DNA from 4 places in the Streptomyces sp. NPDC047079 genome. Region 2 is predicted to be linked to each of the others. Evidence: riboswitches for the same ligand, from Rfam matches in the RefSeq annotation. Region 2 holds a riboswitch; each other region holds the start of a gene.
What was found. Region 2 has a riboswitch for thiamine pyrophosphate ahead of thiO (glycine oxidase ThiO). Riboswitches for the same ligand answer to the same signal wherever they lie in the genome.
Positions count from the first base shown of each region.

Region 1: linked by a shared signal. The riboswitch ahead of ABZ823_RS15355 (thiamine ABC transporter substrate-binding protein) and the one ahead of thiO (glycine oxidase ThiO) in region 2 are both predicted to bind thiamine pyrophosphate.
Region 3: linked by a shared signal. The riboswitch ahead of ABZ823_RS20280 (cytosine permease) and the one ahead of thiO (glycine oxidase ThiO) in region 2 are both predicted to bind thiamine pyrophosphate.
Region 4: linked by a shared signal. The riboswitch ahead of thiC (phosphomethylpyrimidine synthase ThiC) and the one ahead of thiO (glycine oxidase ThiO) in region 2 are both predicted to bind thiamine pyrophosphate.

Region 1 is NZ_JBEYUZ010000009.1:204,166-211,541, forward strand. It holds gene ABZ823_RS15345 (NAD-dependent epimerase/dehydratase family protein) at 1-701, opposite strand, end outside; gene rlmN (23S rRNA (adenine(2503)-C(2))-methyltransferase RlmN) at 1,282-2,388, shown strand; TPP riboswitch at 2,426-2,531, shown strand; gene ABZ823_RS15355 (thiamine ABC transporter substrate-binding protein) at 2,617-3,696, shown strand; gene ABZ823_RS15360 (iron ABC transporter permease) at 3,672-5,336, shown strand; gene ABZ823_RS15365 (ABC transporter ATP-binding protein) at 5,339-6,370, shown strand; gene ABZ823_RS15370 (LAETG motif-containing sortase-dependent surface protein) at 6,458-7,144, opposite strand; gene ABZ823_RS15375 (VOC family protein) at 7,371-7,376, opposite strand, start outside.
Region 2 is NZ_JBEYUZ010000006.1:200,851-208,226, reverse strand. It holds gene metF (methylenetetrahydrofolate reductase [NAD(P)H]) at 1-497, opposite strand, end outside; gene thiE (thiamine phosphate synthase) at 711-1,361, opposite strand; gene ABZ823_RS11830 (Rv2175c family DNA-binding protein) at 1,474-1,839, opposite strand; gene ABZ823_RS11825 (FAD-dependent oxidoreductase) at 2,027-3,253, opposite strand; TPP riboswitch at 3,475-3,586, shown strand; gene thiO (glycine oxidase ThiO) at 3,585-4,751, shown strand; gene thiS (sulfur carrier protein ThiS) at 4,748-4,948, shown strand; gene ABZ823_RS11810 (thiazole synthase) at 4,953-5,747, shown strand; gene pknB (Stk1 family PASTA domain-containing Ser/Thr kinase) at 5,929-7,376, shown strand, end outside.
Region 3 is NZ_JBEYUZ010000015.1:36,909-44,284, reverse strand. It holds gene ABZ823_RS20305 (thiolase family protein) at 1-99, opposite strand, end outside; gene ABZ823_RS20300 (WhiB family transcriptional regulator) at 246-527, shown strand; gene ABZ823_RS20295 (DNA starvation/stationary phase protection protein) at 524-1,006, shown strand; gene ABZ823_RS20290 (DUF3140 domain-containing protein) at 1,058-1,396, shown strand; gene ABZ823_RS20285 (endonuclease) at 1,404-2,060, shown strand; TPP riboswitch at 2,175-2,268, shown strand; gene ABZ823_RS20280 (cytosine permease) at 2,260-3,726, shown strand; gene thiD (bifunctional hydroxymethylpyrimidine kinase/phosphomethylpyrimidine kinase) at 3,723-4,520, shown strand; gene ABZ823_RS20270 (arsenic transporter) at 4,626-5,882, shown strand; gene gndA (NADP-dependent phosphogluconate dehydrogenase) at 6,072-7,376, shown strand, end outside.
Region 4 is NZ_JBEYUZ010000003.1:107,523-114,898, reverse strand. It holds gene ABZ823_RS05355 (cupin domain-containing protein) at 1-251, shown strand, start outside; gene ABZ823_RS05350 (DUF5326 family protein) at 419-631, shown strand; gene ABZ823_RS05345 (helix-turn-helix domain-containing protein) at 994-1,728, shown strand; gene ABZ823_RS05340 (SsgA family sporulation/cell division regulator) at 1,829-2,266, shown strand; partial or broken gene ABZ823_RS05335 (YibE/F family protein) at 2,467-2,694, opposite strand; TPP riboswitch at 2,755-2,910, shown strand; gene thiC (phosphomethylpyrimidine synthase ThiC) at 2,903-4,705, shown strand; gene ABZ823_RS05325 (hypothetical protein) at 4,920-5,792, opposite strand; gene ABZ823_RS05320 (metallophosphoesterase) at 5,987-7,096, opposite strand; gene ABZ823_RS05315 (LacI family DNA-binding transcriptional regulator) at 7,352-7,376, opposite strand, start outside.

The sequences.
Region 1 (7,376 bases), on a different contig from region 2:
CCGCCGACGGCGCGGGACAGCTCGATCCACTCTTCGAACGGAACGACCGGGCCGACAGCGTTGTATGTGCCGGTGGTTCCCGTCTCCGCGGAGTCGAGCAGCCAGGAGGTGAGGTCCCGCACGTCGACCACCTGGGTGGGCATGGCCGGTGTGTCGGGGACCAGCATCGGCCCTCGTGGATCGCGTGCGGCGCGGGCGACCCAGTAGCCGGAACGCCCGCTGTGATCGCCCGGGCCGCCGATGAGCCCGGCTCGTGCGATGAGGAGGCGGTCGCCCACAGCGGCCGTGGACGCCTGCTCGCAGGCGACCTTCGCCTCGCCGTACAACTCCTTGTCGACCTCGCTCCGATCGGTCGGGGCGAGCAGGGTCGCGGACTCATCTGCCCCCAGCGTGGCGTGGGAGGCGTAGGCGTTGCCGGACGAGACATACACCCAGTGCCCGGCCTTGCTGCCCAGCACGTCGAGCGCTCCACGAACGAAGCCCGGCTGCCATGACACCTCGACGACCGCGTCCCATACCCGGTCGAGCAGGGGATCGTACGCCGACGGATCGCGCCGGTCGGCGGCGAACAGTGTCGCTCCGTCCGCGACTTCTCCGCTCTCGCCACGCGCGAGGCAGGTCACCCGATGGCCGCGTTCGATCGCCTGCCGCGACAGCTCCCGAGCCACCCATGCCGTTCCGCCCAGAACCAGGATCTCCATACCGACACACAAGCACGGGGATCACCGCCCGGCGAGGCGGATTCGCTGACAGCAGATGGTCAGCCGTCAGATCGATCTCGACCCTCGGGCAGTAACGGCGACCCGCCGAGGCATCCAAACACCCGACCACGAAGTCGCACTGCAGTACTAGGGCGACGCTGCTGGGTCATCGAACGCACCATCTCCCGGCTGACCGGCTGACCGGCTGACCGGCTGACCGGCTGACCGGCTGACCGGCTGACCGGCTGACCGGCTGACCGGCGGTGGCGGCAGCCGCTGACGGGATCGATCGAACCCTTGCCGGGCGGCCGGAGGTCACCGAGCACGTCACGCCGGGATGGACCTGCCCGCACTCGGGGCCTTCGTCATGGGTGAGGTCTTCTGGCACGCCCATACCACCAGGTCAGGGTGCGGCTCGGCGAGTGGCGGCCAGCCGATGCGTGATCGCCCCTGGGCCGTCCCCGGGCCGTCCCCGGGCCGTCCGAGGCCGCTTGGCAGTGACCGGTGGCCACTACTAACGACAGTCGTAGTGAGTGACAGCCGCAGGTCACACAACTGGATCTGCGACACTGGTTGAGCCATGCCTAAGCCCGGAGAACTCACTTTCGTCGCGCCGCGCGGAGCCAAGACCCCGCCGCGGCATCTTGCCGATCTCACGCCCGCCGAGCGCAAGGAGGCGGTCGCCGCGGTCGGTGAGAAGCCGTTCCGCGCCAAGCAGCTCTCGCAGCACTACTTCGCGCGGTACTCGCACGACCCGGAGCAGTGGACCGACATCCCCGCCCCCTCGCGCCCCAAGCTCCAGGAGGCGCTGCTCCCCGAGCTGATGACCGTCGTGCGGCATCTGTCGACCGACCAGGCCACGACCCGCAAGACGCTGTGGCGGCTGTTCGACGGGACCCTCGTGGAGTCAGTGCTGATGCGCTATCCCGACCGGGTCACCATGTGCATCAGCTCCCAGGCGGGCTGCGGCATGAACTGCCCCTTCTGCGCCACCGGTCAGGCAGGTCTGGACCGCAACCTGTCCACCGCGGAGATCGTGCACCAGATCGTGGACGGCATGCGGGCGCTGCGCGACGGCGAGATCCCCGGCGGACCGGCGCGGCTGTCGAACATCGTCTTCATGGGCATGGGCGAGCCCCTCGCCAACTACAAGCGGGTCGTCGGCGCCATCCGCGCGCTCACCGATCCCGCGCCGGACGGGCTCGGGCTCTCGCAGCGCGGGATCACCGTGTCGACCGTCGGGCTGGTGCCGGCCATCCACCGCTTCGCCGACGAGGGCTTCAAGTGCCGCCTGGCCATCTCCCTGCACGCGCCGGACGACGAACTGCGCGACACCCTCGTGCCCGTCAACACGCGGTGGAAGGTGCGCGAGGTTCTCGACGCCGGGTTCGAGTACGTCGAGAAGTCCGGGCGCCGGCTGTCCATCGAGTACGCCCTGATCCGGGACATCAACGACCAGGCGTGGCGCGGCGACCGGCTCGGCCGGCTGCTCAAGGGCAAGCCCGTCCACGTCAATCTGATCCCGCTCAATCCGACGCCCGGCTCCAAGTGGACCGCGTCACGGCCCGAGGACGAGAAGGCGTTCGTCGAGGCGATCGCCGCCCATGGGGTGCCGGTGACCATCCGGGACACCCGGGGCCAGGAGATCGACGGAGCGTGTGGCCAGCTGGCGGCCACCGAGCGGTAGTCTGAAGCCCGTCCATACCGTCATAGTCCATATCTTCATATTCCGACAGGGGAGCGCCACAGCGCTGAGAGTGCGGGAGAGCCCGCAGACCCTCTGAACCTCGCCCAGGTCATTCTGGGTAGGGAGTTCGGTCTTCACTCGAGCTGTTGCGCCCTGCCCGGGACTCTTCAGGGTTCCCGGGCAGGGCCGCGTCTCTTCCTGGTCACCTCCAGGAGGAATTCAGTGAGCATCACCGCAAGGCAGTTCGCGGCCGTCGCCGTCGGGCTGGGCCTGGTCACGCTGTCCGCGTGCGGATCGTCCGGCTCCACCGACGGGAGCGGTGGCGACTCCAAGACCGTGACCCTCGTCAGCCACAACTCGTGGGCCGCCTCCAAGAGCGTCATCGCGGCGTTCGAGAAGGAGTCCGGCTACCGGGTCAGGGTCCTCACCGACGGCGACGCGGGCCAGGCCGTCAACAAGGCGATCCTCACCAAGGACAATCCGCAGGGCGACGTCTTCTTCGGCGTCGACAACACACTGCTGTCCCGGGCCCTCGACAACGGTCTGTTCCAGCCGTACGCGGCCAAGGGACTCGACCGGGTCGGCGCGCAGTACCAGCTGGACAAGGACAAGCACCGGGTGACGCCCGTCGACTACGGCGACATCTGCGTCAACTATGACAAGAAGTACTTCGCCGACCACAGGCTCGCCCCGCCGGCCTCCTTCGACGACCTCACCAAGCCCGCCTACAAGAACCTCCTCGTCACCGAGAACGTCTCCACGTCCTCGCCGGGCCTCGGCTTCCTCCTCGGCACCGCCGCCGCGTACGGAGACACCGGCTGGCAGGGCTACTGGAAGAAGCTCAAGGACAACGGCGTGAAGGTGGTCGACGACTGGCAGCAGGCCTACGAGCAGGAGTTCTCCGGTTCGGCCGCCGGCAGGAAGGCGGGGGGTGACCGGCCGCTCGTCGTCTCCTACGCCTCCTCGCCGCCCGCCGAGGTCGTCTACGCCAAGCCGCGGCCCGACACCGCGCCGACCGGCGTCGCGACCGGGACCTGCTTCCGCCAGATCGAGTTCGCGGGTCTGCTGAGCAACGCCCACAACCCCAAGGGCGCCAAGGCCTTCCTCGACTTCCTGATCAGCAGGAGGTTCCAGGAGGACATGCCGCTCAACATGTACGTCTACCCGGTCGTGCAGGGCGCGCCGGTGCCCGCCGAGTTCACCGAGTACGGGCCCGCGGCCAAGGACCCCGCGACCATGGCCCCGGCGGACATCGCCGCCAACCGTGACCAGTGGGTCAGGTCGTGGACGTCGCTCGTACTGAAGTAGCCCCGAGGAGCCGGGGCGGCGCGGCGCGGTTCGGGCTCATGGCCCTGCCGGCCGTGTTCTTCGCGGTCTTCTTCGCCTACCCCGTCGCCGCGATCGTCACGCGCGGTCTGCGCGTCGACGGGGTGTGGCGCCCCGGCCGCGTCGCGGAGGTGCTCGCACAGTCCGACATCCGGCATGTGCTGTGGTTCACGACCTGGCAGGCTCTCGCCTCCACCGCCCTGACCCTGCTGGTGGCGATGCCCGGCGCCTACGTCTTCGCCCGCCTGGACTTCCCCGGCAAGCAGTTGCTCCGCGCGGTCGTCACCGTGCCGTTCGTGCTGCCCACGGTCGTCGTCGGCACGGCCTTCCTGGCCCTCGTCGGCCGCGGCGGACTCCTCGACGACCTGTGGGGCGTCCGGCTCGACACGAGCGTGTGGGCCATCCTGCTCGCCCATGTCTTCTTCAACTACGCGGTCGTCGTCCGCACGGTCGGCGGCCTGTGGGCGCAGCTCGACCCGCGTCAGGAGGAGGCCGCACGGGTACTCGGCGCCTCCCGCGTCACCGCCTGGCGGACGGTGACGCTGCCCGCCCTGGGCCCGGCCGTGGCCGCCGCCGCCCTCATGGTCTTTTTGTTCACGTTCACCTCGTTCGGTGTGGTGCAGATCCTGGGCGGCCCCACCTTCTCCACGCTGGAAGTGGAGATCTACCGGCAGACCTCGGAGATCTTCGACCTGTCCACGGCCGCCGTGCTGACGATCATTCAGTTCCTGGCGGTCGGCGCGATCCTCGTGGTGCACGCCTGGACCGTGCGCCGCCGGGAGAGCGCGCTGCGGCTGGTCGACGCGTCCCGCACGGCGCGCAGACCGCGCGGGGCGGCCCAGTGGGCGCTGCTCGGGTCGGTCCTCACCACCGTCGCCGTCCTGCTCGTCCTGCCGCTCGCCGTACTGGTCGGGCGGTCGCTGGACGCGCCCGGGCTCACGTACTACAAGGCACTGACGCACGCGGACGGCGGCACCTTCCTCGTCGCGCCCGTCCACGCGATCGGCAACTCGCTCGCGTACGCCGTCGTCGCCACGCTCATCGCCGTGCTGATCGGCTCACTCGCCGCAGGGGCCCTCGCCCGCCGGGACGCAGGCCGTCTGGTACGGGGCTTCGACGCGCTGCTGATGCTGCCGCTGGGGGTGTCCGCCGTGACCGTCGGCTTCGGGTTCCTGATCTCTCTCGACCGGCCGCCGCTGGACCTGCGCGGCTCCTGGATCCTGGTACCGCTCGCGCAGGCGCTGGTGGGCGCCCCCTTCGTCGTACGCACCATGCTGCCCGTGCTGAGGGCCGTGGACGAGCGGCTGAGGGAGGCGGCCGCGGTGCTCGGCGCCTCGCCGTGGCGGGTGTGGCGTGAGGTCGACCTGCCGATCGTACGGCGGGCGCTGCTGATCGCGGCCGGGTTCGCGTTCGCGGTGTCGCTCGGCGAGTTCGGGGCGACGGTGTTCATCGCCCGGCCCGACAACCCGACGCTGCCGGTCGCGGTGGCACGCCTGCTCGCACGGCCCGGTGACCTCAACTACGGCCAGGCGATGGCCCTTTCGACGATTCTGATGGTGGTGTGCGCGGTGGCGCTGCTGGTCCTGGAGAGCCTGCGGACCGATCGGACGGGGGAGTTCTGACGATGCTCAGGCTGGAGCGGACGGCCGTACGATTCGGGGGGCGCGCCGCGCTCGACGGAGTCGACCTCGAGGTCGCCGAGCACGAGGTGGTGTGCGTGCTCGGGCCCAGCGGCGGCGGCAAGTCGACGCTGCTGCGGACCGTGGCGGGGCTGCAACCGCTCGACTCGGGGCGGGTGTTCCTCGACGGCCGCGATCTGGCCGGGGTGCCCGCTCACCGGCGCGGGGTGGGGCTGATGTTCCAGGACCATCAGCTGTTCCCGCAGCGGGACGTGGGCGGCAACGTCGCCTTCGGGCTGCGGATGCAGGGGATCTCGCGCGCCGAACGGGAGGCGCGCGTCGAGGAGTTGCTGGACCTCGTCGGGCTGCCGGGGGCCTCCCGGCGGCCCGTCGCCGCGCTTTCCGGCGGCGAGCAGCAGCGGGTCGCGCTCGCCCGCGCGCTCGCGCCCCGGCCGCGGGTGCTGATGCTGGACGAACCCCTGGGCCAGCTCGACCGTTCGCTGCGCGAGCGCCTTGTCGTCGAACTGCGCGAGCTGTTCCGGAAGTTGGGCACGACCGTGCTCGCGGTCACCCACGACCAGGGCGAGGCCTTCGCCCTCGCGGACCGGGTCGTCGTGATGTGTGACGGACAAATCGCCCAGTCCGGTACGCCCCTTGAAGTCTGGCAGCGGCCCGCGGACGCGTTCGTGGCCCGCTTCCTCGGCTTCGACAACGTGGTGGTGGCGACGGTCTCCGGGGAGGCCGCGGACACGCCGTGGGGCAAGCTCCCCGTCCCCGAAGGCTCTGCGCAGGGACCGGGCGCCCTGCTCGTCCGGCCCGCCGGCGTACGGCTGGTACCCGTCTCCGAGGGCCTGCGCTGTACCGTGACCGCACGCACCTTCCGCGGCACCCACGTCGCCGTACGGCTGCAACCCGAGCGGGCTCCGGCGCTGGAGGCGGCATGTCCGCTGCGGGCGGCACCGGAACCCGGGGACGAGGCAGGAGTCGTGTTCGACGTGGCGGAGGTCGTCGTCCTCGGGAACGCGTCCGGCGTGTAGGCGGATGACGGCACTCCGGCCGGACATGCGGAGCGGCCCGCCCCGGCAGGGGGCGGGCCGCTTGCGCGTACGGTGGTGACGTGCGCGTCAGTTGGTCTTCGACGCGCCACGACGGCGCATGCCGAAGAAGACCGCGCCACCGCCGATGACGACCAGACCGGCGGCGATACCGGCGATCATGGGAGTGCTGGAGCCGGCACCGGTCTCGGCCAGGTTGGAGGTCCCCGCCGCGGGCGAGGGGGTGTTGTCCCCGGTGGCGGCGGGAGGGGTGCTCCCCGACTCCGACGGGGTGGCCGACGAGCTCGCCGTGGCCGACGGCTTCGGGGTGGGCGAGGTCGGGGGAGTGGTGGCCGGCGCGGTGGTCTGCGAGGTCTCGCAGGCCTTGTCCGGGGTGGTCAGGTTCGGCGAGATGTCCTCGTCGACCTGGCCACCGTTGGCGTTGACGTGGACGCGGTACTGGGCCTTGGGCGCCCAGTCCTCCGAGAAGGTGACGGTCGCGCCGTCCTTGGAGCCGATGACCGTCTGCTCGCCGACCTTCTTCTCGTCGGCGCCGTTCGACTCGAGGTAGACGGTGACGGTCGCCGCCTTGCCGGAGGCGTCTATGTCCTTGACGGTGATGACGCCCTTCCCGTTCGCGTCGCAGGACGCGACGGCCGAGAAGTCACGGATGTTACAGGCGAGCGCGTTTCCGGCGACGCCGAGAGCCAGCGCGGCGGCCGCGGAGGTGACGCCGAGAATGCGCACCGATCGTGCGGTGCGGGAGGTTATGGACACGATTGCCCTTCACGTGATGCGCAACTGCGGGGGGGGTTCCAGGGACGTTGACGCAACAACACCGTCCCCGTGAGGCTCACAGGTTTATAAGCGGCGGCTGAGCGGTGTCAACGCCGATGTCCGGCATGACCCCCGTCTTTGCCTGGTCATTAACCGCCCAGACGTTTGAAACGCCGCCGAAGCAACCCCGCCCCCCGCAGTGGCACCGCCGTTCACCTGCGGGGGCTCAGCC
Region 2 (7,376 bases):
GGGTGCATCTCGGGGAAGGCGGCGACACCCACGCAGAAGTCGCCCGACTCCTTGATGAGCCGGACCAGTTCGGCCGCGTAGGTCAGGCCCTTGGGGTGGGCGACCCACTCGCCCATCGGGTCGCCGGGCGGGTCGCCGCGGACCGCGAGCATGTTGCGGATGCCGGCGTCCGCGTACTGGCCGATGATGTTGCGGAGCTCCGCGACGGAGTGGTTGACCGCGGTGAGGTGGGCGACCGGGGTCAGCGTCGTGTCCACGACGATCTGCTGGGTCTCCTTCACCGTGCCCGCACGGGTGGAGCCGCCCGCCCCGTAGGTCACGGAGACGAAGTCCGGGGCGACCGCCTCGACCCTCCTCAGCGCGCTCCACAGGTTCCGCTCGCCCTTGGGGGTCTTCGGCGCCGAGAACTCGAACGAGTACGTCGTCTTGCCGGTGGCGAGGATGTCACGCACCGTCCGCGCGCGATCAGTCCTCGTGGATGCGGTTCCAAGGGCCATAGTCGCAGGTTAGCCAGGGTGAAGCGGTCCCCCAACCGGACGCATTGGATTTGCCCGAATTGTCGCCGTCCTGTCCACCAGTCGGACAGGACGGCACCCTCACGCCCGAATTGTCGATTTGTTGTCCACCAGTCGGACCGCGGCGCGACAAGGCCGGAGAGGCCCGCTGTCGCCGGGGACCCGCGGGCGCCGGGCGCACCGGCCGCGGCGGCGCTACGCCGTCCGCAGCCGCTTCGCGAACTCCGCCGCCGCCGTGCCCGGGTCGTCCGCCTCCGTGATCGCACGGACGACGACCACGCGACGGGCACCGGCCTCCAGCACCTCGTCCAGATTCCCGAGGTCGATGCCGCCGATGGCGAACCAGGGGCGGTCGGTGCCCAGGGCGGCGGTGTGCCGGACCAGGCCGAGGCCGGGGGCGGGACGGCCGGGCTTGGTGGGGGTGGGCCAGCAGGGTCCGGTGCAGAAGTAGTCCACCCCGTCTTGGACGGCGGCGGACTCGGCCTCCGCCGCGGAGTGCGTCGAGCGGCCTATGAGGACGTCGCCGCCGAGAAGGGCGCGGGCCGCGGGGACGGGCAGGTCACCCTGACCGAGGTGCAGAACGTCCGAGGCGGCGGCGTGGGCGATGTCCGCGCGGTCGTTCACCGCCAGCAGCTTTCCGTGGCGGGCACAGGCGTCGGCGAAGACCTCCAGGTGCTCCAGCTCCTCCGCCGCCTCCATGCCCTTGTCGCGCAGCTGCACGATGTCGACGCCGCCGGCCAGGACCGCGTCGAGGAACCCGGCGAGGTCGCCCTGGCGCTTGCGGGCGTCCGTGCACAGGTAGACGCGGGCGTCGGCGAGCCGGGCGGTGCGGGCGGTGTCGGGCACGGTGGATCCCCCCGGGGGTCGGTGGCGTACGGGCCGCGGCGGGCGCGGGCCGGCCGATCGCCGGGGGCCGTGGACCCGCGACCCGTACGCCGGATGGTTGTTCTCGATCGGTTCAGACGGCGAGCGCCTGAGCGCGACGCTTCACCTCCGTGCCGCGATTCTCCCTGAGTGCCTGCGCGGGCGTACCGGGCAGGGTCGGGTCGGAGGTGAAGAGCCACTCGATCATCTCTTCGACCGTAAAGCCGTCGTCCCGCAGCAGGGTCAGGGTGCCGGACAGGCCCTTGACCACCTTGTCCCCGTCGATGAAGGCGGCGGGAACGTGCAGTGCGCGGTTCTCGCCACGGCGTACGGCGATCAGCTGGCCCTCCTTGACCAGCTGCCGCACGCGGGTCACCTCGACGCCGAGTGCTTCGGCGATGTCGGGGACGGTGAGCCAGGCGGGGACGAGAGCATCGATCTTTGCGTCAATCTCGGTCACGGGATCAAGCGTGCCATCCCGGACTGACAGTCGGAAGCGGGGCGCCTCCGGCGGAGTGCCCGGTTGCCTCCGGCGGTGGACACGCAGGGCCCCGGCCTGCCCGCGAACGGAGCACGCCAAGGGGCCGGACGGAGCATGCCGAGGGCCGGACGGAGCATGCCAAGGGGCGGCACGGACGGCCCGGCCCTCAGGCCGTCGCCTCCTTCAGCGGGCGTGACGGATCCGCCAGCAGGTCGGGGTCCATCGGGGTGCCCGACTCGATCAGGCGACGGCCCTGCGCCAGGTCCCGGGGGCGGCCCACCGCCAGCAGGCCCACCAGACGGCCCGAGCGCAGCCAGCACACCGCCCAGGCGGGGCTCTCCGGGTCCCCGCGCCACACCGTCGTGTCGGCGGACGCGTGGTGGCCCACGTACTGGACGAACCGGCCGAACTGCTCCGACCAGAAGTACGGCACGGGGTCGTACGCCATCGGCGTCTCCCCGATGATGTTCGCGGCGACCGTGCGCGGGCCCTGGAGGGCGTTGTCCCAGTGGTGGACCAGCAGGCGCTGCTCGTACCGCCCCGAAGGGAAGGACGCGCAGTCCCCGACCGCGTACACGTCCGGCAACGACGTGCGCAGATGCTCGTCGGCCAGCACCTCCCCGTGCACGCCCAGCTCGATGCCCGAGCCGGCGAGCCACGCGGTGGCCGGGCGCGCTCCGATGCCCACGACCACCGCGCCCGCGGGCACCCGGGACCCGTCGTCGAGCACCACGGCCCCCGGCTCGACGCGGTCCACACGCGCGTGCGTGCGCAGTTCGGCCCCGCTGTCCGCGTACCAGGCCGCCATCGGTGCGGCCACCTCGGCGGGCAGCGCTCCCGCCAGCGGCCGGTCCGCGGCCTCCACCACGGTCACCGCGCAGCCCGCCTCGCGCGCCGCGGTGGCGAACTCGGCACCGATCCATCCCGCGCCCACGACCACGATGTCGTGCTGCTGGGCGAGGACCGGCCGCAGCCGCTCGGCATCGTCCAGCGTGCGCAGCAGATGCACCCCGGGGACGCCCTCCGCGCCCGGCAGCTGGATGGGTTCGGCGCCGGTCGCGAGGACGAGCACGTCGTAGGGGACGGGGCCCTCGGCGGTGTCCAGCTCGTGGTCGCCTGGGCGCAGGCCGACCACCTCGCGGCCCAGCCGCAGCTCGATGCCCAGGGCCTCGAAGTCGACGTCGAATGCGGAGCCCTCGGCCTTGCCGAGCAGTACGGCCTTGGACAGCGGCGGCCTGTCGTAGGGCTGGTGCGGCTCCGCCCCGATCAGCGTCACCGTGCCGGTGAAGCCCTGCTCACGCAGGGCGACCGCGGTCTGCACCCCGGCCATGCCCGCTCCCACGACGACGACGCGCCGTGCCGAACCGCCCCGTGCCTGCGTCTGCTCGCTCACCTGATCACCATAGTCAACTGACAATGTGTCAGTCAGGGGGCATGCTGAGTGACCTGCTGCACAGCACCCGTCCCGCTGCCTGGCACGACCCCGTCCGACCGCGCGTGTACCGGGAACCGGGGGGCGGTCCCTCTTCGCCTACCCGCCGCACGGTCGCACAACCTCGCCCCCATGAGGCTCCCTTACCGGCGCGGACGGGCACGGACTAGGGTGGCCCCCGTACAAGCACTCGCGGGAGCCCGGACGCACCGGGCTGAGAGGGAGGCTGGCGGCCTCCGACCGTACGAACCTGATCCGGGTCATACCGGCGAAGGGAGGGGGCTGGACGCCCATGTCGCCCATACGTACCTCAGACGTCCTCGTCGTCGGGGGCGGGATCATCGGACTGGTCACGGCCTGGCGCGCCGCGCAGCGCGGACTCGCCACCACCGTGGTGGATCCCTCCCCAGGCGGGGGAGCCGCCCAGGTGGCCGCCGGGATGCTCGCCGCCGTCACCGAACTGCACTACGGCGAGCAGACGCTGCTCGCGCTCAACCTGGAGTCCGCCCGCCGCTACCCGGACTTCGCCGCCGAGCTGACCGAGGCCACCGGCCGGGACCTCGGCTACCGCCGGTGCGGCACGCTCGCCGTCGCACTGGACACCGACGACCGCGCCAACCTGCGCGACCTGCACGCCCTGCAACAGCGCTCCGGCCTGGCGTCGGAGTGGCTGAGCGGGCGCGAGTGCCGGCGCCTGGAACCGATGCTCGCGCCGGGTGTGCGCGGCGGGCTCAAGGTCGACGGCGATCACCAGATCGACCCACGGCGGCTCGTCGCGGCGCTGGTCACGGCCTGCGAACGGGCCGGAGTCGTCTTCCACCGGGAGTGGGCCGAGCGGCTGACGGTGCTGAGGGAGCGGGCCGCCGGCATCAGGACCGCCGACGGCACCGACCTCGCCGCGGGGCAGATCGTGCTCGCCGCGGGGAGTCTCAGCGGGCGGCTCGCGGGGGTCCCGGACCAGGTCCTGCCCCCCGTGCGCCCGGTGAAGGGGCAGGTGCTGCGGCTGACCGTGCCGAAGCGGTACGCACCGTTCCTGAGCCGCACCGTGCGCGCCGTCGTCCGCGGCGGCCACCTCTACCTGGTGCCGCGCGAGAACGGCGAGCTGGTGGTGGGCGCGACCAGCGAGGAGCTCGGCTGGGACACGACGGTCACCGCGGGCGGGGTCTACGAGCTGCTGCGCGACGCGCACGAACTGGTCCCCGGGATCACCGAGCTGCCGCTGACCGAGACCCGGGCCGGACTGCGCCCGGGCTCCCCGGACAACGCGCCACTGCTCGGCCCGACGGAACTGGACGGCCTGCTGCTGGCCACGGGGCACTACCGCAACGGCGTCCTGCTCACCCCGGTCACCGGTGACGTCATGGCCCGTGTCCTGGCCACGGGCGAGCTGCCCGCCGAGGCCCGCCCCTTCACCCCCCGGCGGTTCGCCGCCGCCGCGCTCACGGAGCAGCCCGCATGAACATCTCGGTCAACGGGGAGTCCCGCCAGTTCGCTCCCGGCTCCGCGCTCGACGCCGTCGTACGGGCCCTCACCGCGGCCCCCTCCGGCGTGGCCGCCGCTCTCAACGAAACCGTCGTCCCGCGCGCGCAGTGGCCGTCGACGCCCCTGTCCGAGGGGGATCGCGTCGAGGTCCTCACCGCAGTCCAAGGAGGCTGATCCCATGGCCGACGATCCCTTCGTCCTCGGTGGTACGACGTTCTCGTCCCGGTTGATCATGGGGACCGGCGGTGCGCCGAGCCTCGATGTGATGGAGCGCGCGCTGGTGGCGTCCGGCACGCAGCTGACGACGGTCGCGATGCGGCGCGTCGACGCCTCGGTGCACGGCTCGGTGCTGTCCGTGCTCGACCGGCTCGGGATCCGGGTGCTGCCCAACACGGCGGGCTGCTTCACCGCGGGCGAGGCGGTCCTCACCGCCCGTCTCGCCCGCGAGGCGCTGGGCACGGATCTGGTGAAGCTGGAGGTCATCGCCGACGAGCGGACCCTGCTGCCCGACCCGATCGAGCTGCTGGACGCGGCCGAGACGCTGGTCGACGACGGTTTCACGGTGCTGCCGTACACGAACGACGACCCCGTCCTCGCCCGGAAGCTCGAGGACGTCGGCTGCGCCGCGATCATGCCGCTGGGCTCGCCGATCGGATCCGGGCTCGGCATCCGCAACCCACACAACTTCCAGCTGATCGTGGAGCACGCACGCGTGCCGGTGATCCTGGACGCGGGCGCGGGCACGGCCTCGGACGTGGCCCTGGCGATGGAGCTGGGGTGCGCGGGTGTGATGCTCGCCTCGGCGGTCACCCGGGCGCAGGAACCGGTCCTGATGGCGGAGGCGATGCGGCACGCGGTGGAGGCGGGCCGGCTGGCCCGGCAGGCGGGACGCATTCCGCGCCGGCACTTCGCGGAGGCATCGTCGCCGACGGACGGCATGGCTCGGCTGGACCCGGAGCGGCCCGCCTTCTGAGCCCCGGCCGCCTTCCGAGTCCCGGCCCGCCTTCCGAGTCCCGGCCCGCCGTCCGGCGCCGCGCGGCGGGCGGGCGGCGGACGTGCGGGCGCGTGCGGCGCGCGTCACATCTCGGCTGCAGTCCTGCCCCGGTGCAGCGGTGACAGAGAGGGCGGACAGGGTCCCTCGTAGACTCACCTGCGTGGACACGACCCTTCAGGACCCTCTCGTCGGGCAGGTGCTCGACGGCCGCTATCGCGTCGACGCGCGGATCGCGATCGGCGGGATGGCCACGGTCTACCGGGCCGTGGACACCCGTCTCGACCGCGTCCTCGCGCTCAAGGTGATGCACCCGGCGCTCGCAGCGGACGCGTCGTTCGTCGAGCGGTTCATCCGGGAGGCCAAGTCGGTCGCGCGCCTCGCCCACCCCAATGTGGTGCAGGTCTTCGACCAGGGCACCGACAGGTCGTATGTCTACCTCGCCATGGAGTACATCGCGGGGTGCACCCTGCGTGACGTGCTGCGCGAGCGAGGGGCGCTCCAGCCGCGCGCCGCCCTGGACATCCTGGAGCCCGTGCTGGCCGCGCTCGGCGCCGCGCACCGTGCCGGTTTCGTCCACCGGGACATGAAGCCGGAGAACGTTCTGATAGGCGACGACGGCCGGGTCAAGGTGGCCGACTTCGGCCTCGTCCGGGCCGTCGACACCGTCACCAACACCTCGGGCACCGTCCTCGGCACCATCTCCTACCTCGCCCCCGAGCAGATCGAACACGGCACGGCCGACCCCCGGGTCGACGTGTACGCCTGCGGGGTGGCCCTGTACGAGATGCTGACCGGTGCCAAACCGCATCAAGGCGGCTCCCCCGCCCAGGTGCTCTACCAGCACCTGAACGAGGACGTGCCCCCGCCATCGGCCGCCGTGCCGGACCTGGCGGCGGAACTCGACGACGTGGTCGCGGCGGCGACCGCCCGCCGCCCCGAGCTGCGTCCGGACGACGCGGTGGCCCTGCTGGGCCGGGTGCTCGAGGCGCGCAGCGCGCTCACCGCCGAACAGCTGGACGCCGTACCGCCGGGGGCCCTCGCCTCGGAGCACGACAACGCCGGGGACCGCACCAGCGTGATCCCGCGTCTGCTGCCGGTCCGCCCGGGGCACGGCGACCACGGGGTCTCCGAGGACGGTGAGGCCCTGCTCAACCGGACGAGCCGGCTTCAGACCCCGCCGCCCGAGCCCGCCGGGCGCTCCACGCGCCCCCGTGGGCTGCTCGCTCTCGTCCTCGCCGCTCTGGTGGTGTTCGGCGTCGGCGCGGGCGTCTGGTACATCAACTCCGGCCAGTTCACCAAGGTGCCACCGCTGCTGGCGAAGACCGAGGCCGAGGCCCGGGCGCGTCTGAAGGGGGCCGGACTCGAGGCCGGCCCGGTCAACCACGCGTACAGCGACACGGTGAAGCGGGGCACGGTGATCAGCACCGACCCGTCGGCGGGCGCGCGGATCCGCTCCCACGACTCGGTGACGCTGACCCTCTCGGACGGCCCCGAGACGGTACGGGTGCCAGAGGTGAAGGGTTACCCGCTGGCCAAGGCGCAGGACCGGCTGAAGAAGGCCGGTCTGGTCGCGGGCATGGTCACGCAGGCGTTCAGCGAGGACGTGCC
Region 3 (7,376 bases), on a different contig from region 2:
CACCGCGGCGGCGAGGTCGTCGGGGCGTACGGAGGACAGGGCGCCGCGCAGCTTGCCGATGGGGGTGCGGCGGGCTGCCGCGAAGTGGACGGTACGCACCACGGGACTCCTGATCGGCCTCAACCATTAATTAGCACCGCTAGTTTTGAACTATAGACCGCGGACGGCCCACCGGGAAGCTCCCGCCCCGCTCCCGGACTTCCCCACCGGGTTTTACCGCATGCGTCCCGGGCACCCGGGCGGCCATGGAGTGGTTGCGGCACGCGGCATGCGAGGGCGAGGACCCCGACCTGTTCTTCCCGGTGGGATCGACGGGGCCCGCGGCGGAGGAGACCGCCGCCGCCAAACGCGTCTGCCGCCGCTGCCCGGTGATCGGCGAGTGCCTTGACTGGGCGCTGCGCAGCGGGCAGACGGCGGGCGTGTGGGGTGGCACCGGTGAGAGAGAGCGTGCCGAGCTGCTCCGGACCTCGAAGGACCGACAGACACACCGACAGACACACCGACCGACAAGGAGTAGCGCGCGATGACCGTGGTGCGCAGCACCCTGCCCGAGCCCGCACGTCGAATCACGGGGGACGCCCTGCAAGAGACCCTGGTGGATCTGCTCGGGCTGTCACTCGTCGGCAAGCAGGCCCACTGGAACATCGTCGGACCGAGGTTCCGGTCGATCCACCTCCAGCTGGACGAAGTGGTGGCCACAGCACGCTCGTACGCCGACACGGTGGCCGAGCGTGCCGCCGCGCTCGGCGTCGCGCCGGACGGGCGGCCGGAGACCATCGCGTCCACCTTCGGGCTGCCGGGTACGAAGGAGGGCTGGCTGCGCGACACGGACGTCGTGCGGCTGATGGTGGAGTCGCTGGAGGCGGCGATCGGAAGGCTGCGCGCTCGGATCGACGCCACGGAGAAGGCCGATCCGGTCACCCAGGACCTGCTGATCGGACTCACCGCGGAGCTGGAGAAGCAGCGCTGGATGTTCGAGGCCGAGAACTGGCCGCGGGAGGACTGAATCCCCAAGGGCAGGGCCTGCCGGGCCACCGAGGGCGAAAAGGAGTACGCGATGACCGACGCCCTGGAGATGGACGCGCTGTGGGACGAGTTCCACAGCGTGGTCAACATGACCTCCCAGGAACTCGCGGCCTGGCTGCGGGTCCGGGACGCCGACGAGGACACCGAGCCGCTGCCCGAGCAGGCGGGTCCGCCGACCGGGCGGCACGTCCTCGCGATACTGCAGAAGCGGCGCATGGATCTGACCGACGACGACATCCGGGTGATGCGTCAGGTCGTGGAGACCGTGACCGCCCAGCAGGACCTCTACAACGAGCCGGAGGCCGAGGACGACGACCGGCGCCACCGGTTGATGTCGATCGGCCACGACCCGCTCAAAGCGGGGAAGTGAGGCCGCCGTGTCCCGCAGCGAGAGGGCGGACCGTGTCGTCGGGGAACTCGTCCACGAGCACGGTCGCACCTACGCGGAGGAGGCGGGCATCCCGCTCAAGGACGCCCCGCAGCCGCTGTACCGGCTGCTGCTGATGGCCCTGCTGCTCAGTGCCCGCATCCGCACCTCGATCGCCCTCGAAACGGTGCGGGCGCTTCAGGAGGCGGGTCTGCGGGATCCGCGGCGCATGGCCGGGGCCGACTGGCAGGAGCGCGTGGACGCGCTGGGGCGGGGCGGCTACCGGCGCTACGACGAGCGCACGGCGACCCAGCTCGGCGACGGCGCCGAGCTGCTGATGGAGCGTTGGGGAGGCGATCTGCGGCGGCTGCGGAAGGAGGCGCACGGAGACGTTCCGACGCTGCGCGGGTTGCTTCAGGAGATACCGGGGATCGGGCCGGCCGGTGCCGACATCTTCCTGCGGGAGGTGCAGCGGGTGTGGCCGGAGGTGGCCCCTTACCTGGACGCCAAGGCCCTGTCCGGAGCGGAGCGGCTCGGGCTGCCCAAGGACCCGGGGAAGCTGGTGAGGCTCGCCGGGGACAGCGAACCTGCGGTGCTGTCCGCCGCGTTGGTGCGGGCGGCCCTGGACAAGAAGGTGGCGCAGGGAGTCCTGGAGCACGCGGCGTAGGGCCGCCGGGCGCTGAGCGCTGACACCGCGCGGCCACAGGAGCAGGGCTGCTGCCGGATCCGGCAGCAGCCCTTCCGTATGGCACATCCCAGGGCTCGGGTTAGTCTTGCCGCCGTACCGGACACGGGGTGCCCCGCCGAGGGCTGAGATCACACCCGTCGAACCTGAACCAGTTCGTACTGGCGGAGGGATGTCTTCCATGCCTTGGGCGCATGTTTCCGGCGGGCTGTCCGCCGACAGCCGGCAAGCCGTCTTCGACGGACGGATGCCCACCGCTCCCGGCGATCTCCGCATCGAGGGGCACGGCATCGAGCCGGTCCCCGAGGAGCATCGCTACGGAGGCGCGGGCCGCCTGTTCACGGTCTGGTTCGCGCCCAATCTGACCATGACCGGCGTGTTCACCGGCACCATCGGCATCGCGCTCGGCCTCGACTTCACCACCGCGCTCGCCGCGGTCGTCCTCGGCACGGTGCTCGGGGCGGTGCCGACCGCGTATCTGAGCACCTGGGGCAGCCGCACGGGCGCCGGTCAGCTCCCGCTCGCCCGACTCGCGTTCGGGCGCGCGGTGGCACTGCCCGGGGTGCTTCAGTGGCTGTCGTCGGTCGCCTGGGACGCGCTGATCGGGCTGTTCGGCGGGGACGCGCTGGCCCGGCTGTGCGGCTGGCCGTTCTGGCTCGGTGTCCTTGTCGTGATGCTCGCGCAGGGAGCCCTGGGGGTCCTCGGCTACGAGGCGATCCACCGTCTCCAGATCGTCATGACCTTCGTCCTCGCGGCCGCCTTCGCGCTGATCACCCTGCGCATGTCCGGCAGCGTGCATCCGGCCGCGACGGGCAGCGCGCACGGCGCCGACCGCGCGGGCGCGTTCGTGCTGACCAGCACCATCGCGCTCAGCCTGGCCCTGTCGTGGGCCCCGTACGCCAGTGACTTCAGCCGCTATCTGCCGCGTGCCACCTCCCGCTCCCGGATGTTCTGGTGCACGCTGCTCGGGCTCGTGGTGTCCTTCGTGGCCGTGCAGGTCCTCGGGCTGTGGGGCGCCTCCGCGCTCACCGATCAGACGGCGGCGGGGGTCGAGGCGCTGCTGGGCGGGGGCACGGCGGGTGCCTTCGGGCTGCTGGCCGTGGCGCTGGCGGCACTGTGCAGCAACGCGATGAACGACTACAGCGGCTCCCTGGCGCTCCAGACCGTGGGCGTGCGCGTGCCGCGTCCGGTGGCGGCCGCGCTTGCCGTGGTGCTCGGCTTCCCGCTGGTGCTGTGGATGCACGCGGCCGACACCACGGCCCGTTTCCAGAACGTCCTGCTGTTCGTGAGCTACTGGATCCCCGGGTTCGTGGCGATCGTGGTCGTCGACTGGCTGGCCCGGCGCGGCACCCATATCGATCTCACCGCCGAGACGGCCCGGCCGCGGCCGGCGTGGCCCCCACTGCTGGCGTTCGTCGTCGCCTTCGCGGCCGCGGTGCCGTTCATGGACACCGGCCTGTACGTGGGCCCGGTCGCCCGCGCGCTGCACGGCGCCGACGTCTCGTACTACGTGGCGTTCACGGTGGCACTCGCGGTGTACGCGCCGCTGCGTGCCCGAGAAGCCGGAAGGAACCGGAAGACCGAAGTGCCGCAAGGGACCGGACGGGCCCAAGGGAGCGGAGAGACCCGAGAGGAGGGTCGCGCATGACCGCGCCGCCCCGTGTGCTGACCATCGCCGGATCCGACTCCGGCGGTGGTGCGGGCATCCAGGCCGACCTGAAGACCATGCTGGCGCTCGGCGCCCACGGGATGAGCGTGGTCACCGCGGTCACGGCGCAGAACTCCGTCGGGGTGCAGGGCGCCTGGGAGCTGCCCGTGGAGGCGGTGCGCGCCCAGTACCGCAGCGTCGTCGACGACATCGGTGTACAGGCCGTCAAGACGGGGATGCTCGCTTCGCCCGCCCTGGTCACGGCGGTGGCCGACCTGCTCGCGGACGGGGCGGCCCCGGTCGTCGTGGACCCGGTGAGCGTCTCCAAGCACGGGGACCGGCTGCTCGCCGACGACGCGCTGGACGCCGTGCGCACTCGGCTGCTGCCGCTCGCCACGGTCACCACGCCCAATCTCGACGAGGTCGCGGAGCTGACGGGTCTGGAAGTGACCGACGAGCCGGGCATGCGCCGCGCGGCCGCACGGCTGCTGTCGTACGGGCCCCGGTGGGTCCTCGTGAAGGGCGGGCATCTGCCCGGGGCGGCCGTGGACCTGCTGACGGACGGCCACGAGGAGCACTGGCTGCGCGCCGCGCGCCACGACAACCGGCACACCCACGGCACGGGCTGCACCCTCGCCTCGGCCGTCGCGGTCGGGCTCGCGCAGGGACTCGCGGTGCCCGAGGCGGTACGACGGGCCAAGGAGTACGTCACGGCGGCCATCGCGGCGGGGTTCGCGCTGGGCGCAGGCATCGGGCCGGTGGACCACGGCTGGCGGCTGCGGGAGCGTGGCTGACGGTGGTGGGGGGCATCGGTGCCCGGGGCACCTCGCGTCGAGGGACGCTGACCGGCCTGGTGTGATGGAAGGGCAGCACCGACCCCGCCTGAGGAAGGACACTCCCTGAACACCCCGCTCGCCGAGGCCCTCTCCGTCCTTCTGCTCGTCGCCGTCCTGGCCGGTGCGGTGGTCCGTCCCTTCGGGCTTCCGGAGGCGGTCGTGGCGGTGCCCGCCGCCGGGATCGTGGTCGCGACCGGCGCGATCTCGCTGGACCACGCGCGAGCCGAGGCGGAGCGGCTGGGGCCTGTGGTCGGCTTTCTGGCCGCCGTCCTGGTGGTGGCGCGCTTCTGCGACGCGGAAGGCGTGTTCCGGGCCTGCGGGGCATGGATGGCACGCTGGGCGGCGGGCCGTCCCGGACGACTGCTGACCGCCGTCTTCGCGCTCGCGTCGGTGATCACCGCCGTGCTCAGCCTGGACGCCACGGTCGTTCTCCTGACCCCCGTGGTGTTCGCCACGGCGGCCCGGATGGGCGTACGCCCGAAGCCGCATCTGTACGCCTGCACGCATCTGTCGAACACGGCCTCGCTGCTGCTGCCGGTCTCCAACCTGACCAACCTGCTCGCGTTCGGCGCGGCCGGGCTGAGCTTCACCCGGTTCGCCGCCCTGATGGCCCTGCCGTGGCTGGTGGCCATCGGCGCCGAGTACCTCGTCTTCCGGCGTTTCTTCCGCCGTGACCTGGCCGCCGGTGCCCTGGCCGTGGACGCCGGGGAACCGCCTCGGCTGCCGCTGTTCGCGCTGGTGACCGTCGCCTGCACGCTCGCCGGGTTCGTGGTCGCCTCCACGGTGGGCCTCGATCCGGCGTGGTCGGCGCTGGGCGGGGCGCTGGTCCTCGCCGGCCGTGCGCTCGTCCGGCGCCGGGCCACTCCGCTGACGGTGCTTCGGGCCGCGGCGCCGTCCTTCCTGGCATTCGTCCTGGCCCTGGGCATCGTGGTGCGCGCCGTCGTCGACAACGGGCTCGCGGACGCCCTCGGCCGGCTGATCCCGGACGGGACGGGGCTGCCCGCCCTGCTGGGGATCGCGGCCCTGGCGGCCCTGCTGGCCAATGTGATCAACAACCTGCCGGCGGTCCTGGTCCTCCTGCCGCTGGCCGTCCCGTCCGGGCCCGGCGCGGTGCTCGCCGTCGTGCTCGGTGTGAACATCGGCCCCAATCTCACCTACGCGGGATCCCTGGCCACGCTGCTGTGGCGGCGGATCGTCCACCAGCACAGCCACGGCGTCGACCTCGGGGAGTTCACCCGGCTCGGGGCGATCGCGGTACCGACCGCGCTGGCGGGCGCGGTGGTGGCGCTGTGGGTGTCCCTCCACGTCGTCGGGCTGTGAGCACCGGCCCCCGGGCCACCGCACGGCCGCACCGGGCGGAGCCCTCGCGGATCGCGCTCCCCGAGGTGAGCAACCCGCGCCCCGCCGTCCGTACTTGACCGGTACAGCGGTACGAGCCGTACCGAGCGACATCCGCCGCACCCGCCGAACGCGCGGGCCCGGGGCGGATCCGGACCCGAGGAGCACAGCATGCAGGCGACCGCGCAGATCGGCGTCACCGGACTCGCGGTGATGGGCCGCAATCTGGCCCGGAACTTCGCCCGGCACGGGTACACCGTCGCCGTGCACAACCGCACCCCGGCCAGGACCAAGGCGCTGGTCGAGGAGTTCGGACACGAGGGCGCGTTCGTGGCCGCCGAGACGGCCAAGGAGTTCGTGGCGGCGCTGGAGCGTCCCCGCCGCCTCATGATCATGGTGCAGGCGGGGGCGGCCACCGACGCGGTGATCGAGGAGTTCGCCCCGCTCCTGGAGCCCGGCGACATGATCATCGACGGAGGCAACGCGCACTTCGCGGACACCCGGCGCCGTGAGCGGTCCCTGCGCGAGCGCGGCATCCACTTCGTCGGTGCGGGCGTCTCCGGAGGCGAGGAGGGCGCGCTGCACGGACCGAGCATCATGCCCGGCGGTTCACCGGAGTCGTACGCCGCGCTCGGCCCGATGTTCGAGAAGATCAGCGCGAAGGTCGACGGCGAGCCCTGTACGACGCATGTCGGTACGGACGGCGCGGGGCACTTCGTGAAGATGGTGCACAACGGTATCGAGTACGCCGACATGCAGCTGATCGGCGAGGCGTACGACCTGCTGCGCCAGGTGGCCGGATTCTCCCCCGCCGTGATCGCGGAGATCTTCCGCGAGTGGCACAAGGGACGCCTCGACTCCTATCTGATCGAGATCACGGCCGAGGTGCTGTCCCACGTCGACGCGGCTACCGGCACGCCCTTCGTGGACGTGGTCGCCGACGCCGCCGGGCAGAAGGGCACCGGGCGCTGGACCGTGCAGACCGCGCTGGAGCTGGGCTCGCCGGTGACCGCCATCGCCCAGGCCACCTTCGCCCGCGCCGCCTCCGGCCAGTCGGCGCTGCGCGGCGCGTACCGCGGACTGCCCGGGGGCACCAGCTGGGACCTGACCCCGTACGAGGCCGAGCGCTTCACCGCGCAGGTGGAGCAGGCCCTGTACGCCTCGAAGCTGATCGCCTACGACCAGGGTTGGAAGATGATCCTGGACGCCGCCGAGGAGTTCGGCTGGACCATCGACCTCGGCGCGGTCGCCCGGATCTGGCGCGGCGGCTGCATCATCCGGGCCGCCTTCCTCGACCGTATCCGCGCCGCCTACGCCGCGGACCCCGGTCTGGTCAGCCTGCTGTCCGACGCGGGTTTCGCGGCCGAGATCGCGGACGCGCAGGTGCCGTGGCGCGAGGTGATCGCCACCGCGGCGCGCCGGGGGGTGCCGGTACCCGCCTTCTCGGCGGCGCTGTCGTACTACGACTCGCTGCGC
Region 4 (7,376 bases), on a different contig from region 2:
TCCTGCGGGAGCGGAACATGTCGGTCGGCCTGTACGCGCTCGACGCCGGGGACCTCGACCCGCAGAAGCCGCACCAGCAGGACGAGGTGTACTTCGTCGTCAGCGGCCGCGCCTCCATCACCGTGGGCCTGGAGACCACCCAGGTCGCACGGGGAAGCGTCGTCTATGTGCCCGCCGGGGTCGCCCACAAGTTCCACCACATCACCGAGGACCTGAGGGTTCTGGTGGTGTTCTCTCCGCCGGAGAGCTGAGCCCCGTCTCGGGGTTCCCTAGGGGAACGATCAGGGGAGGACAAGGGGCGCGAGGTCCGTGTTCCGCCCCCGCGCGGTCCTAGCATCGAAGCAGCACAGAAGGACCCGGTTGCGCAGCCCCCGAAAAGTACGCGGGGCAACGGGCGGACAAGACAAGGACGAGGGCGATGCGAGAGATCTTCGCTGGTTTGCCGTGGTGGGTGAAGTGGATCGCGGTGCCGGTCATCGCCCTGGTCGTCTTCGGCAGCGTGATAGCGACCGTCGTCGGTTTCGTCATCCAGCTGCTGTTCAAGGTGCTGCTCTTCGTCGCTCTGGTCGGTGGACTGATCTACGTCGTACGGAAGTTCATGTCGAGTTCGTCCTCGCGCGGCGACTGGTGAACCACCCGGGGCACACCGGGCGGGGAGCGGCTCCACGTGACGTCAGGGGGCCGGGCTAGCGGACGGCAACGGGCCGCCGGTAAGGAATCCGAGGTTCCCTCGGGCGAGGGAAGTTTTCCCGGTGGTGCCGCCGGTGGCCGGTGGGTGGCCGTTAAAGTCCGGAGCCCGGCGCGCGGCAGGTCCCGCGCACGGCGCATCCCCCTCCCGTGTCCCCGCACGGGAGGCCCACCCTCGTGCTCCGGGAGTGACCTTTGGCCACGGTTGGCACCGCACCCGCCTACTCAGCCACGCCGCCCGCACAGCGGCGCGCCTCACCGGCGGAAGAGCACCTTCCGCCCGCGCCGGCACAGTCCACCACCCTCATCGGATCGGTGCAGCGGGCGATGCGGCTGCTGGAGGCCGTCGCCGAGCATGCGTACGGGGCTCCCGCCAAGCAGTTGGCGCGTGAGGTCGGTCTGGCGCTTCCCACGGCGTACCACCTCTTGCGCACCCTGACTCATGAGGGTTATCTGCGGCGGGAGAAGGGCCTGTTCTTCCTCGGGGAGGCCGCCGAGCGGTTGGGCGCCACCGCGGCCCAGCAGAAACGTCGCAGCATGGTGAACGACGCGCTCGCACAATGGCGTGATTCGATCGGTGTCCCGGTCTACTACGCGGTCTACCGCGAGGGTGAGATCGAGGTCCTCGGTGTTGCCGCCGGCCCGGACGGTCCGGCGGTCGGAGAGTGGGCCGACTTCCGGGAGACCGGGCACGCGCACGCGCTCGGTCAGTGCCTGCTGTCACAGCTCGACGAAGAGGCCCGGCACGACCATCTCGATCGCTATCCGGTGCACCCCCTCACTCCGTACACGGTGCGTGACAACCGCAGCCTGGAGCGCCGTCTGGAGCGCCTGGGGCCGATGGAGGCCGTCGTCGAGTGCCAGGAGTACGCGCTCGGGGCGGCCTGCGCCGCGATCCCCCTCACCGCGGGTACGACGGCCGCGGCGGTGGCCATCTCCCTGCCGTCCCACCAGGCCGACCGGTTGCTGCCGGCGGCCCGTCAGCTGCAGGCGGAGACCGGCAGACTGCTAGGGACACTCGCCTTCTCTATCAGCATCTGAAAACTCACTCCTTGTGATCTGCCATACACGTTCAGCAAACTTCCTGCAGGTGTCAGGGTGATCATTCCTGGCCAGTCGACGGCTACTGACGGGGTAGACGATGCGCAAGTCGGTGCAGGCAGAGGTCATGATGAGCTTTCTCGTGTCCGAGGAGCTCTCCTTCCGCATTCCGGTGGAGCTGTGTTACGAGACCTGTGATCCCTATGCGGTGCGTCTGACCTTCCATCTGCCCGGCGACGCACCCGTGACCTGGGCTTTCGGTCGTGAGCTGCTGGTGGACGGGGTGGGTCGGCCGTGCGGCGACGGCGATGTGCACATCGCGCCCGCCGAGCCGGACACCTTCGGTGATGTGCTGATCCGGCTCCAGGTGGGCGGCGACCGCGCGCTGTTCCGGTCGGGTGCGGTGCCCCTGGTGGCGTTTCTCGACCGCACCGACAAGCTGGTGCCGCTCGGGCAGGAGGGATCTCTCGCCGACTTCGACGCGCATCTGGACGAGGCGCTGGACCGGATCCTGGCGGAGGAGCAGAGCGCGGGCTGAGACCGCGCGCGGCGCCGTAACGGTTCCTCGGGCCGTAACGGTTCCTCGCGCCGTAAACCGTCCCTTCAAGGCGGTACGGGCGCGCGGATATGCCGTAACGGTTCTGCGGGGGCGTCTTTCGGCCTGGGCCTCTTTCGGTCCCGGTGTGGGAAGTCTCTGCGCTTGCGGCGGCGCCCTCGACCCCTGCGGGCGGGGGCCGACTGCCGTGACTGGTCCGGCTGGACGATCTCCGTGAACGTACCGCCCTTGTCCTTGCCGGTGTCGATGTGGACCGGCGCCTTCTTGCAGGTGCCGGTCGGCTTCTGTGGGGCCGACGGGTCCCTGGCGATGGAGGTGCAGCCGGGCGTGGTCCCAGCCGAGGCGTTCACGGATGCGCAGTCCACCGCCACGACCGTGGTCACCGTGGCCGGTTGGGTCTCCCGGTCGAAGCAAGGAACGCGTGAGGCCCACTGTTCAGCTTGCCCAACAAGACGCTAGCGTGAAGGCACCTTTGCACACGCGGGAGCTCGGAGCACCGGGCTGAGAGGGCGCTGACTCCGCAGACGCGATGTTTCACGTGGAACATCGGCGGGCGGGAACTGCTGCGTCGACCGCTGAACCTGTTACCGGGTAATGCCGGCGTAGGGAGTAGGTCTCATGACCATCAAGGACGTACGCACGCCTGCCTCCGTCCAGGGTGACGAGCCCCAGGAGGCCGGGAAGTCCATCGGCTGGCACAAGGCGTACATCGAGGGCTCTCGCCCCGACCTGCGGGTGCCGGTCCGTCAGGTGCACCTCACCAACGGGCGGTCGGTCACCCTGTACGACACCTCCGGTCCGTACACCGATCCAGTCGCCGAGACGGACGTCCGCAGGGGCCTTGCGCCGCTGCGGGAGAACTGGATCACCGCTCGCGGCGACACCGAGGAGTACGCGGGCCGTCCCGTCCGTCCCGAGGACGATGGGATCAAGCACACCTCGCCGCGTGGCGGCCTGCGCAACCTCGACGCGGTGTTTCCGGGACGCCCGCGCCAGCCGCGCCGTGGCCGCGACGGCAACGCGGTGACGCAGCTCGCGTACGCGCGCCGCGGGGAGATCACGCCGGAGATGGAGTTCGTGGCTCTCCGGGAGAACGTCTCTCCCGAGATCGTCCGCGAGGAGATCGCGGCGGGTCGCGCGGTGCTGCCGGTGAACGTCAACCACCCGGAGATCGAGCCGATGATCATCGGCAAGCGCTTCCTGGTCAAGGTCAACGCCAACATCGGCAACTCCGCGGTGACCTCCTCGATCGAGGAGGAGGTCGAGAAGATGACCTGGGCGACCCGCTGGGGTGCCGACACGGTCATGGACCTGTCCACCGGCCGCAATATCCACACCACCCGTGAATGGGTACTGCGCAACTCCCCTGTGCCGATCGGCACGGTGCCGCTCTACCAGGCGCTCGAGAAGGTCGACGGCAGGGCCGAGGAGCTGACCTGGGAGATCTACAAGGACACGGTCATCGAACAGGCCGAACAGGGCGTGGACTACATGACGGTCCATGCGGGGGTGCGCCTGGCGTATGTACCGCTGACGGCGAACCGCAAGACCGGCATCGTCTCCCGCGGCGGCTCGATCATGGCCGCGTGGTGCCTCGCACACCACAAGGAGTCGTTCCTCTACGAGAACTTCGAGGAGCTCTGCGAGATTCTCGCGGCCTACGACGTCACCTACTCGCTGGGCGACGGCCTGCGGCCCGGTTCGATCGCGGACGCCAACGACGAGGCGCAGTTCGCGGAACTGCGCACGCTCGGGGAACTCGGCCGTATCGCCAGGCGTTTCCACGTACAGACCATGATCGAGGGCCCGGGACACGTCCCGATGCACAAGATCAAGGAGAACATCGACCTGCAACAGGAGATCTGCGATGAAGCGCCGTTCTATACGCTGGGTCCGCTGACCACGGACATCGCGCCGGCGTACGACCACATCACCTCCGGTATCGGCGCCGCGATGATCGCCTGGTGGGGCACGGCCATGCTCTGCTATGTCACCCCCAAGGAGCACCTGGGCCTGCCCAACCGTGATGACGTCAAGACCGGCGTCATCACCTACAAGATCGCCGCCCACGCGGCCGATCTGGCCAAGGGGCACGCGGGTGCGCAGGAGTGGGACGACGCGCTGTCCGACGCGCGTTTCGAGTTCCGCTGGGAGGACCAGTTCAACCTGGCCCTCGACCCCGACACGGCCCGTGACTTCCACGACGAGACCCTCCCCGCCGAGCCTGCCAAGACCGCCCACTTCTGCTCGATGTGCGGTCCGAAGTTCTGCTCCATGAAGATCAGCCAGAGCATCACCGAGCGGTTCGGCGGTGAGGCGGCCGAGGGCGCGACGCAGCACGAGATCGCCGAGGGGATGCTCCAGAAGTCGAAGGAGTTCGCGGCGAGCGGGAACCGGGTGTATCTGCCGATCGCGGAGTGATCCGCCGTCGCGCAGTGCCGGTCCAGGGCGCGCGCTGAAGTCCCGGCCCGCGCTCCTTCGGAAGGGCGGGCCGGCTTCGGTGGATGTCGCGGTTCGGGACCGGCTCCGGGCGAGGGCCCGGAGGTGGGGCCGGCTCCGGGTGACGGTCCGGCGGCCGGTCGGCCCGGTCCGCCGACGGTTTCACCTCGGCCGGCGGGATGTCGGCCGAGATCCGTCACTCCGGCTGGTGTTCCGGGCCCCCGAAGTCCGGACTGGTGAAGTCCGGGCTGCTGAAGCTGGGGCGCGGACCCGCGGTGGGGCCGCTGTCCGGGCTGCTGAAGCCCGGGCGGTCGTAGCCGAGGTGTGGGATGCGGCTGGGCGTCGTTTCGGGTGCCTTTCGGCTCATCGCGGCCCTTCCCGGGTCGGCGAGGGCCTCGCGGAGGAACGGCAGGATGCCACGCTCCAGCAGTGCCTCGTGCCAGGCCTCCCGAGCCCGCGCCACTTCCGTAGCCAGCGCGTTCTGGGCGTCGGCATCCCGGGCCGATGCGCTGTTGCGCAGCGCGGTGAGCAACAGACCGATCGCGGCGACGAGGATCGCCGCCGCGGTCACCGCGCCGAAGACCCACCCGGTGGTCAGGAGGGTCCGCGCGAACGCCTGATCGGGGTTGACCATCTTGAGGATGTAACCCACGAGCAGGAAGATCGCCGCGGCGGCACCGGCGAGGAACGGGGCGAGGACCGCGACGACGGCCCCCGCTCCGGCGCTTGCCGCGGCCTCTCCCACGGTGGCGGCGAGCCCCTGGCCGTCCGTCTCCGGCTCGGTGGAGTCGCGTGCTTCGCCGCTCTCGTGCACGGGCGGGGTGGACGGCGCCGGCCGGCGCAGTTCCTCGCGGACCTTCACATAGTGCTGGTATTCCTCGGTCGCCGCCGCGGTGATGAGGGCGGTGGCGTTCAGCGCCATGGTGCGCAGCTGTTCGGGGTTGAGCCGCTGTCCCACAGCGGCCAGATCCGGGCGGTGTGGCGCGGAGCGCAGCGCCTCACCGAGGATCCGCTCGTAGTCCTGGCGGTCCTCGCTCAGCAGGTGCTGCGGAACGCTGTTCATGTGCATCCCCCGATGCTCCGTAGGGCTTGTGGCTCGGCATGCTGACGAGCCGTTGGGCAGAAACGGAGGGGAGCCTGCTACGGATAAGCCGATGGTAGAGCGGCGACGGCACACGGTGACAGGGGGTTTCCAGAAATTGCCGCCCGGTTCGGGTACTCGTTGGACGGTTCCCCGCCGGGAGATGCCTGCCCGTCGAACGCTCAGTGGTCCAAGGGGAGTTGCTGGACCAGCAGTTTTCCGGCCATGGTCACACCGCCGTCCATCGCGATCGCCAGGCCGTCCGCGTAGACGTGGGGGCCTTCGACGACCGGACCCGTTGCGTCGTCGCCGTCCTCCGAGCCGACCTCGCCGAGCAGGTACGGGATGGGACTGTGGCCGTGGACGATCCGCCGGCCGCCGTAGGTCTCCAGCAGGGACCGTACGGCGTCGGCGCCGCCCTCGTCGCGGAAGGAGAAGCGCTTGGTGAACTTCCGGAAGAGATCCCACACCTCGTCCGCGTCATTGCGCGTGAGCGTCTCGCGGATGGTGTCGTTGACCGCTTCGATGGAGTCGCCGTAGTCGAGGTAGGCGGTGGTGTCCGAGTGGACCAGAAGGTGTCCGTCGACCTCCTCCACCGCGTCGAGACGGGCCATCCACTGAAGGTGGTGGTCCTGGAGGCGGTCCATGTCCGTCTTCTGGCCCCCGTTGAGCAGCCAGGCCGCCTGGAAGGTGGCGGTGCCCGCGCCCGAGTTGACGGGCGTGTCACCGAACCGCTTGGCGCCGAGCAGCAGCAGCTCGTGGTTACCCATGAGCGCCTTGCAGTAGCCGCCGGCCGCGGCCGCCTCCGCGGACAGCCGCATCACCAGGTCGATCACGCCGATGCCGTCGGGTCCGCGGTCGGTGAAGTCCCCGAGGAACCACAGCCGCGCGGTGCCCGCGGACCACTGGCCCTGGGCGTCGATGAGCCCCTTTTCCTGGAGCGCGGCGACGAGCTGGTCCAGATAGCCGTGGACGTCCCCGACCACGAACAGCGGTCCGGGGCCTTCGGCGGGATGCGCGGCGGGGGCGGTCGCCGGGTCGGCGGTCACCTGGGGCGTGTCGCCGGGGTTGATGACCGGAAGGTCCCGCTCGGTGGGCGTGTACGCGTCGGAGTAGCCGTGCGGATACGCCTCCGGTGGCGCGACGGGCCCGGTGACCTCACCGGGGGGCGTGCTCTGTGCGTAGGGACCGGTCTCGTGGACGTATGCGGGCACCCGGAAGTCGCGCAACGCCGCCGCCTGCTCCACCTCGGGTCCCTGACCGGCCCCCTGAGTCATCGACCCCTCCACCATCGCGCCGCATCTGCACCGCATCGGACTGCCTGGTCGCAGCGGTCCGCGGTGTCGTGGGCCCATCATAGGAATGCGGATCGCGCCATGTGATGACCCAGGGGTGGTGAATCGGGGAAGGACCCCCGGTCACCGCGGCTTTCGCCCCAAATGAGCGGGGCTTTCCCTGCTGCGACCAGGTACGTCACCCGCCTGCGGGTGACCTGTGCGTCACCCGCCCGCGGGCAACCTGTGCGTCATCCGTGGATCAGCCACGGGCTACCCCTGCCCGGGCGACCGGGGC